One region of the Marinomonas sp. HM11-D genome, then DNA from elsewhere that is predicted to be linked to it. Evidence: riboswitches for the same ligand, from Rfam matches in the RefSeq annotation. Region 1 holds a riboswitch; each other region holds the start of a gene.
The links. Region 1 has a riboswitch for thiamine pyrophosphate ahead of thiC (phosphomethylpyrimidine synthase ThiC). Riboswitches for the same ligand answer to the same signal wherever they lie in the genome.
Positions count from the first base shown of each region.

Region 1 (6,721 bases):
AGATCGGCCACTTCAATGTCTTCTTGACCTAAATGCACACCGTAAGCACCCAGTTCAATCGCTAGTTGCCAGTAGTCATTGATAAAGACTTGCGCGCCATGTTGCTCGCCTAAGGCAATGGCTTGCTGGATCTTATTCCTTAGATCCTTGTCGTTAGCATCTTTGATACGCAATTGCGTGGTGGTCACGCCCTGCTCTAACACCAACGCCAGCCATTCCACCGTATCCACGACGGGATAAAGGGTAAACAGCTCTTTGCGAATCGGGCTAAACTCGGCACCTTTGGCAATTACATGGTCATCGGCAAAGCTAGTGCTCGGGAACCAAGTGCGATCTTCCGGCCAACCCGCCCCAGCAGCACGTGCTTGTTGTGTTAACCAAGCCAACGCCAAGGTCATGGCATCTAAATGTTCGTAGCCCTGCTCAATAAAACACGCCAGCGCGACGGCAAGGTCGTTTTGGTTTATCTTGGTCAGCTTATCAGCCTGAAAATATGCAATGCGTTGCCCCGGTAGCTGAACCGTGACTTGATTGTCTTGGTCATCTTTTTGACACAGGGCTTGATAAACACTGCTTGAGGCATCTAGCTCAGTGACAAACTGCCATGTTTCCGTCGTCGTGGTCAGCGTTAATCCGCCCTGACGGGTTTCAATATGACACGGGTGTTGAACTTCATCCGTTGTGGAGTGAAGCACTCGACACCCAAGGTGTCGAGTGTTGTCCAAAACAGATGATTTAAACCCAGCGTCTCGAAACGCTATTTGTTTAACATCTGTTGTGGTCATTTACTGTTCCGTCTCTAGCTCGTCTTCAGAACGTTTATCGGTTTTCTTCTTGTCAGTCGCTAGCTTGTCTGTCGTTAAGTAGACATCGCTGCCTAGCTCCTTGAACTGCTCCGACATTTGCTGCATGCCTGCTTCTGCCGTTACGTCCACCGCTTCGATCTTCTCAAGGCCTGCGGCGTAGTCACGTACTTCTTGAGTGATCTTCATCGAACAGAATTTTGGACCACACATAGAACAGAAATGCGCCACTTTACCCGATGCTTGCGGTAGGGTTTCATCGTGGTAAGAGCGTGCTGTGACTGGGTCTAGTGACAAGTTGAATTGATCTTCCCAACGGAATTCAAAACGGGCTTTTGACAAGGCGTTGTCACGTACTTGGGCACCTGGGTGACCTTTGGCCAAGTCCGCCGCGTGGGCAGCGATCTTGTAAGTGATCAGACCTTGCTTCACGTCTTCTTTGTTCGGTAGACCCAAGTGTTCTTTTGGTGTCACGTAACACAACATGGCACAGCCGTACCAACCGATTTGCGCGGCACCGATACCTGAAGTGATGTGGTCGTAACCCGGTGCGATGTCTTGTGTTAGGGGGCCTAAGGTGTAGAACGGTGCTTCATGGCAGTGCTCAAGTTGCAGATCCATGTTCTCTTTGATCAGCTGCATTGGCACGTGGCCTGGGCCTTCGATCATCACCTGAACATCGTAGTCCCATGCAATTTTCGTTAGCTCACCTAGAGTGCGAAGCTCTGACAATTGCGCTTCGTCGTTGGCATCCATGATCGAACCTGGACGTAGACCGTCACCTAGGGAAAGCGCCACATCGTAGGCCGCACAGATTTCACAGATTTCTTTGAAACGGGTGTAAAGGAAGTTTTCTTCGTGGTGCGCTAGACACCATTTCGCCATGATGGAACCACCGCGAGACACGATGCCGGTTAGGCGTTTCGCTGTCATAGGCACGTAACGTAGTAGGACACCACAGTGGATGGTGAAGTAGTCCACGCCCTGCTCCGCTTGCTCAATCAGAGTATCGCGGAACACTTCCCAGTTTAGGTCTTCGGCCACGCCGTCCACTTTTTCTAGTGCTTGGTAAATCGGTACCGTACCGATTGGCACTGGCGAGTTACGTAGGATCCATTCACGAGTTTCGTGGATGTTTTTGCCAGTCGACAAATCCATTACGGTGTCCGCGCCCCAGCGTGTTGACCATACCAGCTTCTCGACTTCTTCTTCGATCGAAGACGTTAGCGCCGAGTTACCAATGTTGGCATTGACCTTCACTAGGAAGTTACGGCCGATGATCATTGGCTCGGTTTCTGGGTGGTTGATGTTGTTAGGGATGATGGCGCGGCCTTCGGCAACTTCTTTACGCACGAATTCTGGCGTGATTTCCGTTTGAATATTGGCACCGAAGCTGTGGCCTGGGTGTTGTTTTAGCAACAGCTCAGATTTAATCGCTTGCAGGTTTTGGTTCTCACGGATGGCAATGTATTCCATCTCAGGTGTGATGATGCCTTGGCGCGCGTAATGCATTTGCGTCACGCATTGACCCGCTTTGGCTTTACGTACCGTTGGTAGGTGCTTAAAACGTAGCTCGTCTAGCTCGTTATTTGCTAAACGCTCTTGAGCGAAGTTTGAGCTTACGCCTTCTAGCACTTCGGTATCGTTACGAGCTTCGATCCATTGCTGACGTAGTGCTTTAAGGCCCACGTGTACGTCGATGTTTTCTGCTGGATCCGCGTATGGACCCGCTGTGTCGTACACGTAAATTGGCTCGTTTGGCTCAAAGGTTAGGTTTTCAGGATCTGAACCAATCGGCGTGTCGGTTAGGTTGATCTGACGCATTGGCACTTGGATCGAGGCATCAGAGCCTTGTACGTAAATACGCTCAGACGACGGAAATGGCGTCGCTTGCAAAGACTCGATAAAGGCTTTGGCTTCTAGACGGGCTTTTTCACGTGTTTTTTTGTTTGGCTTTGGAATGTTGGTCGACATAAGCAGATTCCCATTATGTTTGTATTTGGAAAAAATGCTTGTCAGGAGGTCACGTACTTCCACGTACGCGCGGTTGTTCTAATCCTATCGCACAAGGTTCGTGCTTGGGAAAAACAACGCTATTTCAGCAGAAAAGAAATGATGCTTTCTTGTTCCCTTCGCAGGTATTAGCCTGATCAGGTTCTGCGGATCCCGCATTAAAATGCGATCTCAGCCAATTAAGGCACTCCGACAAGTTGCGCATCAGTATACGCGTTTGTTTGTTGCTGTAAACAAGCAAACGCGAAATGGCTAGATTAAGGAATTACTCTTCGTTCATCGCCAGTGCTTGTTTGTACAAGGCGTTTTTCTTCTCGCCAGTGATTTCAGCGGCTAAGGCTGCAGCTTGCTTTACTGGTAATTCTTTCAGCAGAATCTTTAGAATTTTAATGGCTTCACCGTTGTCTTCTTCCTGTGCAGGTAAAGACACCATCATCACGAATTCACCGCGAGTTTGGTTGCTATCGTCTTCTAAAATGCGCTTAATTTCTGAAACCGAGCCTGACAGGAAGGTTTCAAACGTCTTGGTTAATTCGCGCGCCAAGGCCACTTGAGCTTGCTCACCCCATACCGCTTCTAGATCTTCTAAACAGTCTAAAATACGGTGGGTTGACTCGTAGAACACCACAGTACCAAGGCTTGGTGTCCAGCTCGACATTTCATCACGACGAGATTTACTTTTTGCTGGCAAAAAGCCAACAAAGCTAAAACGATCGGTCGGCAGTCCCGAGGCACAAAGGGCGGTAATCAAGGCAGACGGGCCTGGAACGGGAACTACTTTGTGGCCTTCTTGACGTAAGAAGTTCACCACATGGTAACCAGGATCAGAGATCAAGGGCGTGCCCGCATCAGAGATCAAAGCAACGTTTTTACCGTCACTTAACAAGGAAGCAATGTAGGAAGCTTTATCGCGCTCATTGTGGTCATGTAGAGCAAACAGTTTGGTGTCGATACCAAAATGATTCATTAAACGTTTGCTATGACGGGTGTCTTCCGCGGCGATAAAGTCAACTTCTTGTAAAACTCGTTTTGCACGATCCGTAAAATCATCTAGATTGCCAATTGGGGTCGCTACAATGTAGAAGGTTCCTCTCACATCATTATCAGACTGTGTTACCATGATTCCTCTTTTATAGGCTTAAGTATTGCGTGCATATGAGTTTGTTTAGATCCCGTATCATACCACTTTCCTTAGTTACATTGTCGCTAATTGGTTGTGGTGCTATTGAAACTTCCGTACCCAGTTCTGGTATGACGAATGCTCAAATGGAACAAGGTAGCGATTTATCTGATTACAACTACGCCCTAGCACAAGCTCAGGCGCAATCCACTCCAGAACAAGCCGCGCCCTATTACTGGGCTGCAGCACAAGCACTGGTGATGGATGGGCAGTATCTTCAGGCGCGAACCTTGTTGGAAACCCACGTACTTCCGATTCGTGGCCAAAGCCAACTCGATGGCTATTTGCTGATGAGTGATATTGCCTTAGCGCAAGAAACGCCGATGTTGGCGCTGCAGCTGTTGAACCAAGCGGCAGAGCTGCCTTTAACTCAGCGTCCTAGCAACAATATCAAGGTATTGCAGCAACGCGCCAAAGTAATGGCATCCATGGATAATTGGCCCAATGCAGTTCGCGATTACATGCAGTTGAGCCTGATGCTGCCAGCTGATCAGCAAGAACAGAACCGCGCTGAGCTTTGGTTCGCCATTCAGAACTTAACCGATAGCGAAGTCACTGACCTAGAAGGCAATCAATTGCCATTATTGGATGGCTGGCTGGATGTTTCTAAGATTTTGCGTCAGCAGTCTTTGACGGTGGAGCAACAGGTCGCGGAGTATCAATCTTGGCAACGCATTCACGGTAGCCACCCAGCAGCCGTGTACCCGCCATTGGACTTCCAGATCATGGCGTCACTTGAGCAAAACATGCCAACGTCCATTGCGGTGATGCTACCGATGAGCAAAGAGCTTAAGGTTGCCTCTGAAGCGATTCTAGATGGTCTTTTACAGCAGTATTACGCCAACAGCGATGTACAGCCTAACTTGCACATCATTGATACGGACCAATACAGCCAATTCTCGCAAGCCTACTTAGCTGCTTTAGAAACTGGCGCGGAAACCATCATCGGGCCACTGCGTAAACAAAACGTAGGTCAGTTAGCGGACTTGGTACAAGACGTTCCAACGATTGCTTTAAACCAATTGGAAAACAATCGCACGATTCCAAACTTGTACCATTTCTCTCTGAACGTGAGTGACGACATTCGCGAACTGATTGCCTTTGCCAAAAAAGAAGGCGCAGACAATGCCGCCATTCTTGCCATGGAGTCCACTTGGGCTTTACGTCAAAGTGATTTGTTTAAAGAAATTGCGCAAGAGACACATTTACCGGTACTGACATCACTGTCTTATGAGGACACGCCAAACGGTCGTGCTCAGGCGGTCAAGAAACTGCTGCAAGTAGACGAAAGTGAAGCACGTATTCGTAGTATTCAACAGTGGACCCAGCAAGAAGTCGAAGCAACGCCTCGAGCCCGTCAAGATTTGGACTATGTCTACTACATAGGCAAACTAGACGACGCTAAGCAGATTCGACCACTGTTGAACTTCTACTTTGCTGAGGACATCCCAATGCTGGCCTCACAAACCATTCACGATAAGACGCCAAGCTCTACCAGCAAGAGCGAGGACATTGAGCGCATTATCTTTACTGAACTGCCTGCTGTTTTAGAGTCGGCGGATCAACACAGCAACAAGCCGTTCGTTTTACAGCGCCTCACAGCACTGGGTAACGACAGCTATATATTGGCTAAGCGTTTAGCACTGTTCACCAATGTTAAATCGGCAAAGGTGTCCGCTCGCACAGGTATTATTACCCTAGACGACGACGGCATCTTTAACCGCCGCCCTAACATAGTGACCTATAAGCAAGGAGAGCTTATCGATGCTAAGGAAAGTTATTTCGCCCAGAAGGAAACAGAATGATGGCGCTAAGGCAGAGCAACTTGCCGAGCGCTATCTAGTCCAACAGGGCTATCAGTTTATAGCTCGAAATTTTCACTCACGCGTGGGTGAAGTTGATTTGATTATGCGCAATGGCCAGACCATTGTGTTTGTAGAAGTGCGTTATCGAGCCGATGCCTCCCGAGGCAGTGCCGCAGAAAGCATAACCAAACAAAAGTATCTCCGCTGTTTAAAAACAGCGGAGTACTGGTTAATCAAAAACAATTTGCAGAGCAGCCAATACCAAATAGATGTCATTGCCATAGATGGTCTACTCGACATCCACAACATACATTGGTTGCCAGCAGTACAGATATAGTAGTCACACATGGATTATCAAGAAGCCATTTACACCCAGTTCGCTCAGAGTTTTGAGTCACAACAATACGCACTAGAGACCTTACCACCGTACATTGAACATGCGGCAAAGGTGCTGTTTAACAGCATCGCCAATGGCGGCAAAGTCGTAGCGATAGGCAATGGCACAGGTGCCTATATTTCACAATATTTCAGCACCCTATTACTAGACCGCATGGACCGCGAGCGCCCTGGCCTACCAGCGGTTTCTTTAACCAGTAATGGTAATGCCCTGCTTGCGATCACTCATAACGACAGCTATCACGATGTGTTTTCTAAGCAAATCACAGCAATTGGTAACCCTGGCGATGTGCTGTTTGTGGTGGCCAATAAAGGCAATACATCACCGATTATTCAGGCGATTCAAGCGGCCCACGAACGTAAGATGAACATCGTTGCTTTGACCACGCCAGATGCGAAGAACGTCTCTTCCCTAACGTCACGGGATGATACAGAAATTAAGATCAATCTGACGGGAACTGCACGCGTACAAGAAGTGCAAACCACTGTCGTTCATGCCTTGGTGGATCTACTTGAACGACAGC
Region 1 is NZ_JBMMKT010000004.1:245,690-252,410, forward strand. It holds gene thiE (thiamine phosphate synthase) at 1-785, opposite strand, end outside; gene thiC (phosphomethylpyrimidine synthase ThiC) at 786-2,777, opposite strand; TPP riboswitch at 2,914-3,018, opposite strand; gene rsmI (16S rRNA (cytidine(1402)-2'-O)-methyltransferase) at 3,082-3,936, opposite strand; gene ACOSVP_RS07920 (penicillin-binding protein activator) at 4,083-5,801, shown strand; gene ACOSVP_RS07925 (YraN family protein) at 5,761-6,138, shown strand; gene ACOSVP_RS07930 (SIS domain-containing protein) at 6,148-6,721, shown strand, end outside.

Region 2 (6,721 bases), on a different contig from region 1:
GAATCTGCGCCAGAATTTTACCGGATGAACCAAATGACAACACCACATCATGGCCAGTGTCGCTTTCAAATTGCTCGACTACCGATTTCATGGCACCGGTAAAGTTCGCCGCCACTGCTGCATGAACTTGATCCGCCACCGCTTGGTTGGCAACGACACAGCCTAAGACTAGCCATGGCATTTGTTTAATAGGGTTCATCCTGTTCTCCTTCGATCATAGTGGCCAAATGAGGCCGTTCAAATTTCGCTATATAATCCATTACATAACGAAATAGCTCAAGCAACAGCCCTAAGAAATCGTCGAATTTTGGAAAAATCCGCACCAGAATGTCGCATTAAGTGATTTTTCAAGCGTGATATAGAAAACTCTGCTGAAACAAAAACGCCCCAGCGGATCGCTGAGGCGTTCTTGAAAGCACTTAGAGGCGATTAAGACGCGGGCGCTTCACAGTGATAAGACGCTAGTTGACTCACATCACCACCATCAAATTTCGCATATTGCGGGAACGGACAAATCGGCTGCGTTTTATTTGGGAAAGACTCTCCTTTCGCTGGCAGATTGACCGGTGCTTCCTCTTTCTCAACCCAATTTTCAATGGCTGCTAATGGATCAAAGTTATTGAATGCCGGACCACCACCACAGTGAGTCATACCCGGCACCATAAATAAGCGTGCCCAATCATGGGTTTCCGCCATATCTCCGCCGTCTGTGTCTTGGCTGACATTTTTGTACCAATTAGCAATATCGTCCGCTGAAAACACTGGATCGGATAAGCCTTGGTAAACAATCACCTTGCCGCCTTTAGCCTTATAGGTTGTTAGGTAAGTAGCGACCGCATCGTTAAGCGCCGCAGTTTGATGCATGTCTTCCATATCTTTATCAAAGTCGAAATCTAAGGTGTTAAGCTCAGGACGTGGTGGCGTTAGGAAATAGAACTTCACAGAACCAGCCCCCAAAGACAGATTCAAGGCATCCGTTTTGGTCGCATCTTCAGAGAAACCTAATTTCCATGCACGCCAGCCTGGAGCAGACATTCCACTATCATAAGGCCATGTGCTGTAAAGTTTGTCACCACGGCTGTTAACGGGTCCAGCCATGACTTTTCCTAAGGCATCAATTTTCGCTGAGGACAAGCAGGCTGTAGCGTTTGTACCATCGCACTGCAACACCTTAGGATCAAAGTGACAGGCTTGGTAATTGTTGATCACGCCATCAATCGAGCCATCCAGTGCATCACAAGACTCCAACACCGATTTGCTCACTAAATTCAAGTCCGCTTGCGTTAGAGCCTTAGATAAGATTGGACGACCTTGCTCATCTTTTGGCGCAATACTCATTAAAGCTTGAGAGTCCCATGCTTCTGCAACACCTGCACGACTTAAGTGAAAGCCAGGGTTACCCGCGACAATACCATCAAATTCATTAGGGTAACGCTGTGCCGCCATCATGGCTTCACGACCACCGTTGGAGCACCCCATAAAATAGGTATAATCTGGTCGTTGTGAGTAGTATTCGTCGACGATTCGTTTCGCCTGAACCGTTACTTTGCCAATCGCCGCATAAGCAAAATCAAGACGAGCTTGCTGATCAAAGCCAAACTCAGGGCTTGGCGTCGGATGACCACCATCCATAGAAACAACCGCATAACCTCGGGTTAACGCTGGTGAAGCGGTCGATTCATTCACTGGAATGCGCCCCAGTGCGTTGGCAAGAAAGCCGTCCACACCGCCACCGCCTTGGAATAACAAACGCTGTTGCCAATTGCTAGGAAGGCGCATTTCAAAATGAATGCCGTAAGGCTTACCATCCGCCCCAGTGCGCTCTTCAATCACCCCCTGAACAAGGCAGTGCGCTGGCAAATCCACATCAGACATATTAGCGCCAGTAAAAGCTGCCATGGGGTCTTTTGCGGCAGGACCAGCTGCCACCCATTCGGCCTTGGTGATTTCTACATTATGCTCACTTAGGTCCATTAACCCCGCACACATCTGATCACTTGCGTAGGCCATTGGCGCTGCCAAACCTGACAAAGCCAAGCTCGGCAGCAACACCTTTTTCAAAACGCTATTCATTTTCGACTCCTTAGCTATTTTGCCCTTCATGTCGCAGTCCCATGTACAAATCGTACCGTGACATATGCTTTATCGTTATAGCCTATAACGATACAAAAAGCCTATCTTACGCCCTTGCGTAAACGCATCAACAACACTGAAAGATAGCCTAAATATTACCTATATTTTCAATTAGAACAGCCAGTTATGTAACAAAGTCTAGAATTCCTTACGGTTATAGTTAGGACGAAATATACGGACAATTTTGCTATGAACGCTAGCTATAAATCACTGCAGATTGATATGATTAGTTCCACATAGTCGGGGAGCAAAACTGCTGAGATCGCTTAAGCGAGACCCGTTGAACCTGATTCAGTTAGTACTGACGTAGGGAACTATGGGAAAGATTCTGCTTAGCCCAACCATTGTCCTTGGTGTGAGGCGCTGTTTTTCTTCCCGTTCCTTTGCGTCGTAAAGGAACCTTTATGACCCAAACCACCCCTATTACGCTCACCATTGCTGGCTCTGACAGCGGCGGTGGCGCAGGCATTCAAGCCGATATCAAAGCCATTTCAGCAACCGGCAGTTACGCTTGCAGCGTGATTACAGCCACCACCGCACAAAACACCTTGGGCGTCAGCGACGTACATCCGATCCCCGCGCAGCATGTAGCGGCGCAACTCGATGCAGTATTCAGCGATCTAGCTATTCAAGCGGTTAAGATTGGTATGTTGGCCGATGCAAATATTATCAAGGTGGTCGCGGATAAACTGCGCCACTATCAGCCTAGTTATGTGGTATTGGACCCAGTAATGGTCGCTACCAGCGGTGATCTATTGCTTCAGCAAGAAGCCATCAAAACCATGCAGTCGGAGTTGTTTCCCCTAGTGGATTTGATTACCCCGAATCTACCGGAAGCAGCAACTTTGCTCGGTAAGGCTACACCTCACACTGAAGCCGAAGCGCTCGCTATGATTGACGAGCTAAAGCGTTTGCCAGCGGCGGTGTTATTAAAAGGTGGGCATCTAGCAGAAGGGCCAGACAGCAAGGACTGGCTGATTAAAGACGAGCAAGTGCTGCTGTACTCTAGCCCAAGAATCGCAACCAAAAACACCCATGGCACGGGCTGTACCTTATCGGCAGCGATTGCTTCATTTTTGGCACAAGGGCTTGCTCTTGAAAGCGCCGTTGATCAAGCGAAAACCTATTTAAGCCAAGCCATTGCGCACGCGGATGAATTGAACATAGGCAAAGGCCATGGCCCGGTGCATCACTTTTTCAAACAAGCGAACTCATGATTAGTATTGCCACTGACCTTGTTCACGGACGATTTCAAGACCCGCACCACAGTTGATTTCCAGAGCGCCATGTTCAAACAAAGTAAACTGGCGCTTATCATCGCGAAAACGGTAACCAATAAACTGACAAGGGGTTTCACCGTCAGCACAGAGGCGATGTAAGGTACGACCTTCATAGTGTTGCACCTTACCGGATTCCTTCAGGGTCAGTGCAAATGACATTTTCTGACAGGCCACCTCACCTTCAGGGCAGCGGGAGGTCACATCAATTTGATACGACTCAGTGGTGAGCGTTTGTGCGCTGGCAAGCGTTGCACTAAAACAGACAGCGACAATCGCTAATAGCGAGGGTTTAGTCATCAAAATACTCCTTCATCTTGATTACCATAAAGTCGATAAAGCTACGTAGCAAGGGCGACATTTGTTTGCGAGTGGCATAGATACCATAAATACCGAGCTGGTTCGGCTCAAACTCTGGCAACAACGAGACTAACCGCCCGTCCGCCAAATGCTGTTTAACCGAATACCAAGGCTGCAGGCTGATACCACCGCCTAATAGGGTGCTACGCAACAGCAGCGTAGAAATATTGCTGCTAAGGTTACCTGATACCGCCACGCTGGTCTCCCCTGCAACGCCTTGAAATTGCCATAAACTTTGACCAAAGTAGGAATAGGTCAAACAGTTGTGCCGTGATAGCTCATCAATGGTGCGTGGCATGCCTTGCTCGCGAAGATATTCGGGACTGGCGCAGACTACCGAACGGCAAACGCCCAACTTACGCGCCACCAAATTCGGGTCCAAATCATTGGTAATGCGTATCGCCAGATCGATGCGCTCCTCGACAAGATTGACCGAACGATCGCCCACCAGCACATCGATCTTCACCGCAGGATACAAGCGTAAATACTCATCCACCGCTTGAATCAAAAAATCATCGGCAAAAGTATGACTACAGGTGATGCGCAGTAGCCCACGAGGCTCACTGTCGGGACGAATCGCCAATTGCTCCATTTCATCGCCGATGGAAAGCATGGTGCGTGCACGATCCAGCACATCTTCCCCAGCGCCCGTCAAACTGATACGCCGCGTAGTTCGGTGTAACAGACGCGAGCCCATCCAGCGTTCCAGCTCCGCGATATAACGCGTCACCATGGCACGAGAAATATCCAATTGATCTGCCGCCGCCGTCAAACTGCCGCGATCAGCAACCGTTACAAAGACTTTAAGAGCCGTTAATCTATCCATTTTATTTGTTCGATATATGCAACAGTGAAGTTAATATTATGCCGTATTTGAACCATCTAGTTTGCAATATACTTTTCTCATTCCATTTCACCACGAGGTTTTAAGAATGAAAAAGTCATTGACCACTGCCCTAGCTGTCAGCGCTCTAACCCTAGCCGTTTCCAATGCTCAAGCGTTCGAAGTTGAAGTTTACAATGCCGCTCAGAATGGCATTTTCCCGGTATCTTCTGAGCTATTAGTGGGCGAAAAAGAAGCGATTTTGGTGGACGCTCAGTTTGATACGAAAAACGCCCAGAAGCTAGTAGATTTGATCAAAGCCAGCAACAAAACCCTGAAGCAGGTCTACATCAGTGGCGGTGACCCTGACTACTACTTTGGCCTTGAAACCATTGTTGATGCCTTCCCTAATGTAGAAGTCATTGCCAGTGAATATGTGGTGCATCACATTGAAGAAACCAAAGATCAAAAATTGGCTTACTGGGGACCCATTTTGGGCGACGCTGCACCAGCGAAAGTGATTGTGCCTAAGATCAACAACACCACTAGTCTAACGTTAGATGGCAAAGCCATTGAAATTAAGGCTATTAACACAGCAGATGCCTACCTATGGGCCCCTTCTGAAAAAACCGTGTTTGGTGGCGTCGCCGTGTCGAGCGGTTTGCATGTGTGGATGGCAGATAGCCAAACTCAAGCTGCACGTCAACATCGTATCGATACCATGAATGAAATCGTCGCTCTTAACCCAAACACAGTAGTACCGGGCCATTACGTCGGCGAACTGCCAAGTGGGGCAAGTGCAGCAGAATTTACCCGTGATTACATCAAAACGTTTGTGTCTAAATTAGATCAAGCCAGCAATTCAAATGATCTTGTTGAGGCCATGAAGGCAGCCTATCCTGACTTAAAACCAACGGATGGCTTATTCATCGGTGCCAAGGTCGCCACTGGCGAAATGAAGTGGTAATCCGACTTTAAAACGATAAGACAAAGAAAAAGCCAGTCACCCACAGAGTGACTGGCTTTTTCTATTCAAAGTACTGATCAAGAGACCGTTATACTTTTTAGCCTTTCTCCACAAATCTTGTCTTAAACAAAGCCAAGCAGACGTGGCAAGAACAAAGATAGTTCAGGCACAAAAGTGGTAATTAACATTACCGGCATGGCCACAAAGCCCATCAACGCCAACGCTGGCATCACGGTGCGGTGAATCGACACCTGACCGATACGACACGCCATATAGAGAATGGGCGCGACCGGCGGGCTGTTAGCACCGATAACGACTGAACAGGCCACGATTGAAGCAAAGTGCACAGGGTGTACACCGCTATCCACCATCAACGGCATAAACAAAGGTGCAACCACCACAGTTACCGATACGTCGTCCATGATCATACCAGCGATGATTAGGAATACGTTCACCGCAATCAAAATCAGCAATGGGTTTTCAATCAGCGAGCTAACCAATTGCGTTAGATCTTGCGGAATACGTTCCATCGCCAAAATACGGCCGATCATAAAGCTGAATAGCAAGATCAAAATCACCGTACCCGTTGTTTCTGCAGCCGACACTACACTGCGTGAGAAACGTTTAACGGTTAAGTCTTTGTAGATAAAGAAACCAATAATCATGGCAGCAAAAGCGGCTACCGCTGCCGCTTCGGTTGGCGTGAAAATACCACCGTAGATACCACCTAGGATGATGATTGGCAACGACAAGGCAGGGAAAGCACGTAACGTAGCGCGGGCTTTACTTGGCGCTTTTTCCATTCCTTCCGTGGCAGCGTTGTTAATCTCATCAAAGAAGCGACCAACACTAAAACGGTTCGCGATAATTAGACCAATAATCAATAAAAACGCAGGACCGATCGATGCGGCAAAACAAGCTGCCACGGACTGACGTGTTACCACGGCAAACAGAATCATGGTGATCGATGGTGGGATCAAGATCCCCAACAACGACGAAATACCCAATAGCGCAGACGAGTACCCACGAGGATAACCACGTTGTTCCAATGGCCCAATCATAATGGTACCGATAGACGCTACCGCAGCCGTTGCGGTACCCGCAATCGCACCAAAAATACCAGACGCCACCACCATGGATGCACCCATACCGCCACGGCGC
Region 2 is NZ_JBMMKT010000003.1:116,195-122,915, forward strand. It holds gene modA (molybdate ABC transporter substrate-binding protein) at 1-199, opposite strand, end outside; gene ACOSVP_RS05105 (tannase/feruloyl esterase family alpha/beta hydrolase) at 430-2,073, opposite strand; TPP riboswitch at 2,365-2,463, shown strand; gene thiD (bifunctional hydroxymethylpyrimidine kinase/phosphomethylpyrimidine kinase) at 2,538-3,350, shown strand; gene ACOSVP_RS05115 (hypothetical protein) at 3,351-3,710, opposite strand; gene ACOSVP_RS05120 (LysR family transcriptional regulator) at 3,703-4,596, opposite strand; gene ACOSVP_RS05125 (MBL fold metallo-hydrolase) at 4,703-5,560, shown strand; gene ACOSVP_RS05130 (TRAP transporter large permease) at 5,683-6,721, opposite strand, start outside.
Region 2: linked by a shared signal. The riboswitch ahead of thiD (bifunctional hydroxymethylpyrimidine kinase/phosphomethylpyrimidine kinase) and the one ahead of thiC (phosphomethylpyrimidine synthase ThiC) in region 1 are both predicted to bind thiamine pyrophosphate.

Region 3 (6,721 bases), on a different contig from region 1:
CAACGGTTCGATCCGTGAGAACATAGCTTACGGTTATTTACGTGGCACTTCGGAAGAAGAAGTGATTGCCGCAGCCAAGGCAGCCAATGCTTGGGAGTTTATTGAAAACCTTGAGCACGGTTTGGATACCATGGTTGGCGAGAACGGTGTCTTGCTATCCGGTGGTCAGCGCCAACGTATTGCCATTGCCCGCGCCATTTTGAAAAACGCGCCGATTCTGATTCTAGACGAAGCGACTTCAGCCCTGGATACAGAATCTGAACGAGCGATCCAGCAGGCATTAGATAGTTTGATGAAAGACCGCACCACGATTGCCATTGCGCACCGATTATCGACCATTGAAAACGCCGATATTATTGCCGTGGTGGATCATGGTGTGATCATTGAAGTGGGCTCACACAAAGAGTTGTTGGCGCAAAATGGTGCCTACGCTCAATTGCATCAGAAACAATTTAACGAAGAGTAAAACTATGTGGCTCTATCGTCTGTTACTTGCCTTAGCGTCGCCATTTATCGCGCGACGTATTTGGCGCTTTCACAAGTGCTATGACAATTATCGAGTGCAAGAAGCGCTTGGTAAGTGGGGGCCTGTGCAAGCAGATCTTTGGCTGCATTGCGCCTCTGTCGGTGAAGTTCTGGCGGCGAAAATACTAGTAACGCAATGGCTTGAAGCCAACCCAGGCAAACAATTACTGATCACCACAGTCACGCCTACTGGCGCGGAACAGGTGCAGAAATGGTTTGCAGATCGTGTGCAGCATCGCTATTTACCTTTAGATCACAAGATGTGTGTGCAGCGTGCTTTGAGTAAATTGAGCTGTCCGCAATTGGCGATTATTGAAACCGAGCTTTGGCCTAACCTGTTACAGACCGCCAAGGCCCAAGGTATGACCATTCAGATTATCAATGCTCGCTTAAGTGAGCGTTCCGCCAAGCGTTATCAAAAATTTGCTTTTTTTGCTCGCCCTCTCATGGCTCTGCCGGATCGCTTTTTAGCGCATGCGCCAGCGGATGCAGAGCGTTTTAAGGCGTTGGGGGCGCAAGACGTGCCGGTGGTGGGTAATATCAAATTTGATGTGATAGCGCCGGATGATCCTCAAGTCCCGGTTTGGCGTAAAGCCTTAGCTGCGAAAGGTGAGTTTATATGGATCGCGGCCAGTACCCATGAAGGGGAAGATGCGCTTATTTTGGCGGCGCACAAATCTTTAAAACGCCAGCTCTCTAATGCCAAACTGATTTTGGTGCCGCGTCATCCAGAGCGTTTTGATGAGGTGTTTGCGCAGGCGAAACAGAGTGGTTTTCGAGTTGAGCGTCGCTCCGATGGTCAGCTGGACACTTGGGCTCAGGCAGATGTGTTACTGGGGGATAGCATGGGCGAAATGATGCGTTATTTTGCCATGTCTGATGTGGCTTTCGTAGCGGGTAGCCTGATTGAGCGGGGCGGTCACAACCCAATCGAGCCTGCGATCTTAGCTAAACCTGTGATCGTGGGGGAGCATACCTTCAATTTTGCCGAGATCACTGAGTCCTTGATTCACGATCAAGGGGCGCTTCGAGTGCACTCGATTACAGAGCTGGTGGATCAGCTGCTGTATCTGAAGAATATCTATGTGCGCCAAACCATGGGCCAGAAAGCCTTGGCCAATGCTAAAGCCAATCAAGGGGCTTTGGCACGTGTATTAGACTATTTAAAGAGCAACAACAGTTAGCTATCTGTAGAGCCTCTGCTAGAATAGCGGCGAATGTATCTCATGGGGTGTGGCTTTGGCCGCTGAGAAACCATTGATGGTTAACCCATTGAACCTGAACCAGATCATGCTGGCGTAGGAATTGAGATAGCAAGCCCTTCACATCTTGCCCATCCAGTTATACGCCGCTCACTTAGGAGCGACTATGTTTTCTAATTCTTTGGCGTCTTTCAAATCTCTTGCGTTTGGTACCACCGCCTTATTGGCGACGTCTTTGGTATCTGCTGAAACCTTAACGGTTTACACCTACGATGCGTTTGCATCGGAATGGGGCCCTGGTCCAAAGATCAAAGCGAACTTTGAAGCACAATGTAACTGTGAACTGAATTTTGTGGCGCTGGATTCGTCTGTTGGTATTTTGTCACGTGCGCAACTTGAGGGTGAGGCATCAGAAGCGGATGTGTTGCTTGGCCTTGATTTAAATGTGATGGAAGCGGCGAAGCAAACGGGTTTGCTGGCGAAACACAGTGTCGATACCTCTAACGTCACCACACCAGGTGGTTGGAGTGATGAAAACTTCGTTCCGTTTGATCAAGGCTACTTTGCTTTTATCTACGACAGTGAAAAGCTTGCAACAGCGCCAACCTCCCTAAAAGACGTGGTTGAAAACCAAGACCTGAAAGTGATTTACCAAGATCCTCGTACATCAACGCCGGGGTTAGGCTTACTGCTATGGATGAAAGCTGTGTACGGTGATCAAGCGGCGGACGCATGGGCGAAATTGGCAAGTCATACGGTGACGGTGACCAAAGGCTGGTATGACGGCTACAGCCTGTTCCTAAAAGGGGAAGCGGACGTGGTACTAAGTTACACCACATCACCGGCCTACCATATCGTTGCTGAGGGCGAACATAAGTACAAAGCAGCTACTGCGAGCGAAGGTTTTTACCCACAGATCGAAGTGGCGGCTATGTTAGAAAATGCACCTCATAAAGCGTTAGCTGAACAGTTTATGCAATTTATCCTAGAGCCTGGTTTCCAAAACGTGGTGGCAACCGGTAACTGGATGTACCCAGTGATGAGCAATGTGGATCCACTGCCAGAAGCTTTTACCTCACAACCACAACCGACCAAGGTATTGACGCTAGAGGCTGAGCAAGTGGCACAGCAGCGTCAAGCTTGGATCAATGAATGGTTGGAAGCAACGACTCGATAAGCTTTGATTTTCTCCCCTTATCTACGCCCAGCTTGGCTGGGCGTTTCGCTTTATTTGGTGATCGCCGCTGCGGCTTTGGTAGCATTGCTAGAGTACGCGTCCCCTAGTTCTTGGGGGCGTTATCTCGCCGATCCTTACACATGGCGAGTGGTGCGCTTTTCCTTTACTCAAGCGAGTTTAAGTGCCTTGCTGAGTATCTTGTTGGCCATTCCCATGGCTTCTTGCCTGTTTCATCGACGTTTTATCGGTCGTCAAACACTCTTGTCTCTGTTTGCCATTTCCATTGTGGTGCCGACCATTGTCGCTATCTTGGGGATTGTGGTGGTCTATGGCCGTAATGGCTGGTTTACCTCGTTGTTCGGTACTCCGTTTCCCTTGTATGGCCTAGGTGGCATTTTATTGGCCCATGTGTTTTTCAATATGCCATTGGCGGTACGGGTGATTTTGCAGGCTTATCAATTGATTCCAGACGCCCAGTGGCGGCTTGCCAGTCAGTTAGGTTTTAGTCGTTGGCATGTGTTCCGCTTAATTGAATGGCATTATCTGAAAAAGAATCTGCCAGGCTTGTTTCTGCTGATTTTTATGTTGTGCTTTTCCGGTTTTGCCGTGGTGCTGAGTCTAGGTGGCGGGCCCCGTTCGAGCACTTTGGAAGTGGCCATTTATCAGGCGCTGCGTTTTGAATTTGATTTAAACAAAGCCAGTTACTTATCGTTATTACAGGTGGCGATTTGTTCTTTGGTGGCGTTGGCGGTGTATAAACTGGCGCCGCCGATCCGTCAGGATGTGAGCATATATCAAGGGCAACGGTTAGCCATGCGCTCCAGTGGGGTGGCCAAGGTCGTTGACTTTAGCACCCTAGCAATCGTGCTGCTTTGGGTGTTGCCGCCCTTTGTGGCGATTCTTGCTCCCGTGGTGACGGCCTTGTTTTGGCAAACCTTATGGTCGGGTGATCTATGGTGGTCGGTGTGGCACTCGCTGCGCATTGCTTTGCCATCTGGCGTTCTATCATTACTGATCGGATTAAGCCTGGCGGCGCTGGTGCGCACTTTACGCTGGCGTCAGCGTGGCGATTGGTGGGCGCAAAAGCTGGAGCAGTCTGGCAATTTAGTGTTGATGGTGCCAAGTTTGGTGCTGGCAACGGGCCTGTTTCTGCTGTTCCGTAATGCTGGTGTCAGTATTAAGCACGCCTATTGGATTGTCGTGTGGGTCAATGCTGTGATGGCGTTGCCATTTGTATTGCGTGCCATCATGCCGACCATCTATCAGCAGGAAAAACGCTTCCGTCATCTATACGCGCAAATGCATGTGGTCGGTTGGGCACGCTTTCGCTTGGAGTGGGGGCAAATTCGCTCATCCCTTGCGCAAGGTTTGGCCTATGCGGTGTTACTCAGTCTCGGGGATCTTGGGGTGGTGGCTTTATTCGGTTCCAAAGGCTTAGAAACCTTACCCATGTATTTGTATCAATTGATTGGTTCCTATCGAGTTGAGCAGGGCGCCTGCGTCGCGGTGGTGTTGATTTTATTGTGCTTAAGTTTGTTTTATTCCATCAATCGCTTCGTAGGAGGTCGCCGTGTTGTCGTTTGATTTAAGCTATCGTTGGCAAGATTTTCAGGCCAGCTATCAGGCGCAGCTAGAGCTAGGTTGCACCTCCATTTTAGGAGCCAGCGGTGGCGGTAAAAGTACCTTATTGGCGTTACTCGGTGGCTATATCGAAGGACAAGGCAGTATTCGCTTTGATGCGCAAGAGTTGCTGCCATTGGCACCTTACGATCGACCTATTACCACCTTGTTTCAAAGTGATAATTTATTTCCTCAACTCAGTGTGTGGGACAATATTGCCATTGGTTTATCACCGTCTCGCATATTGACCTCAGAGCAAAAGGAGAAGGTGCGCTGGGCGCTAGAGCAGGTTCAGTTGCAGGCCTTTGCTGCCAAGTATCCAGATCAGTTATCCGGTGGCCAAGCTCAGCGTGTGGCCATTGCCCGTGTGCTGGTGCGCGAAAAACCGATTCTGTTATTGGATGAGCCTTTCAGTGCGCTGGATCCGAAGCTGCGCTCGGATATGTTGCACCTAATTAAACAACTGACTGAGCAATACCAGTGGACCACAATTATGGTGACGCACAGCCCTTCGGACGTTCTGTTATTAGGCGGCCAAGTGTTATTGCTGGAAGAGGGCCAGGTTGTCGCACAAGCTGATGCAATAATATTGTCCGAAACACCACCGGATTCGCCGTTTAATCGCTATTTGCATATTTCACCTTCCCTTAAATAAAGCGATGATAGCGGCTTGATTCGCTGTTCTTCGTCTGCTGTTCTTCTATCCGAAAGGAAATGTCCGTGAGCGATATTTATCTGGTTAAAAAAGGCATCTACGCCACCATTGCCTACGCTTTTATTATGTCGATCACTGCGGTGGCAGCGAAGCAGGTGCAAACCCAAATCGCGGTGCCCGTTCTGGTGTTTTGGCAAAGCCTATTTTGTCTGGCGGTTTTATTCCCTCAGATGTGGGGTAAATGGCAGCGTCGCCCTTGGCATGTGATTAAGGCACACTTCTTACGCAGTCTTGGTGGTTTTGCGGGCTTCTTATTTTACTACTGGGCGTTGAATCATATCCCGCTGGTGGAGGCTTCCCTGTTGCGTTCTTGTGCGCCTTTATGTGTGCCCTTTGTGGTGCTGATTATGCATCGGGTGATGATCCCAAAAGCCCGTTGGTTGCCGCTTTTAATCGGCTTTATTGGTGTGGCGCTGGTTATTAATCCGACGCCAGAGCATTTCAATCCTTGGCATATTATCGGCTTCTTGTCGGCGGTTGGTTTGGCGTTTTCTATGGTGACGACGCGCATGCTAAGCAGTCATGTGTCTGGACAAGAGACCATGTTTGTCTACTTTGCTTTTTCCGCCCTGATGTCGTTGCCGTTAGCGTTTGGGCAAGGAGAGAGCTTGGCACTTCCTTCTGATACCTGGCTGTGGGTTTTAGTCGTGTCGATCACCCTCTATGGGGGAATGCATTTGTACACGTTGGCTTATACCTATGCCCCTGCCAGCGTGGTGTCGCCAGTGAGTTATATCGGGATTGTCTTTGCAGGCTTTTGGGGTTGGGTGATTTGGGGACACGTCCCAGATTGGCTCGCCATCTCTGGGACAGTGTTGATCTTCTCAAGCATTGTGATCAGTGCACGCTTGAATCGAAAGTAGGACTAAGCCTTGGCTTGTTCCTGCTTTACCCGTTGATTCAAAATGGTGGCAATGCCGATACCGGTAAAGATCAGCAGAATGCCGACGCCATGGAAGCTTTCGATTTGCTCACCCAAAAACAGCACTGATAAGAAAATACTAAACACCGGCAGCAGGTGCACAAAGTGACCGGCTGCCGCGGCGCCTAATTTTTGCACGCCAATGTTCCAGCAAATAAAGGCCCCGATTGAGGCAAAAATCCCCATATAAAGAATCGCTCCCCAGTTTGCTCCGCTTAGTGTGGCAATGTTGCTGCTTGAGAACAGTAAAAACAGCGGCAGCTGAATGCAGGTGCCCATCACTGCCGTCACAGCAAAGAAACTTAAAATATTCATGGCCGGACGCTTTACCAGCAACACCGAATAAATTGCCCAACTCACTGCCGCGGCAATGATCCATAAATCACCGCTGGAAATGGTCAAATGTAAAAAGGTGTCTAGGCTGCCACGACTAACAATCACAATAGCACCCACCGTGGAAATTAAAATACCGGTGTTCTGTAACGTAGAGGTTTTACTACCTAGTAGCAGACGTGCGGTAATCAGAATCATCACTGGCATAATGGAGTTCAGCAAGACGG
Region 3 is NZ_JBMMKT010000001.1:262,840-269,560, forward strand. It holds gene msbA (lipid A export permease/ATP-binding protein MsbA) at 1-466, shown strand, start outside; gene ACOSVP_RS01215 (3-deoxy-D-manno-octulosonic acid transferase) at 471-1,709, shown strand; TPP riboswitch at 1,743-1,848, shown strand; gene thiB (thiamine ABC transporter substrate binding subunit) at 1,894-2,904, shown strand; gene thiP (thiamine/thiamine pyrophosphate ABC transporter permease) at 2,908-4,488, shown strand; gene ACOSVP_RS01230 (thiamine ABC transporter ATP-binding protein) at 4,475-5,179, shown strand; gene ACOSVP_RS01235 (DMT family transporter) at 5,245-6,102, shown strand; gene ACOSVP_RS01240 (DMT family transporter) at 6,105-6,721, opposite strand, start outside.
Region 3: linked by a shared signal. The riboswitch ahead of thiB (thiamine ABC transporter substrate binding subunit) and the one ahead of thiC (phosphomethylpyrimidine synthase ThiC) in region 1 are both predicted to bind thiamine pyrophosphate.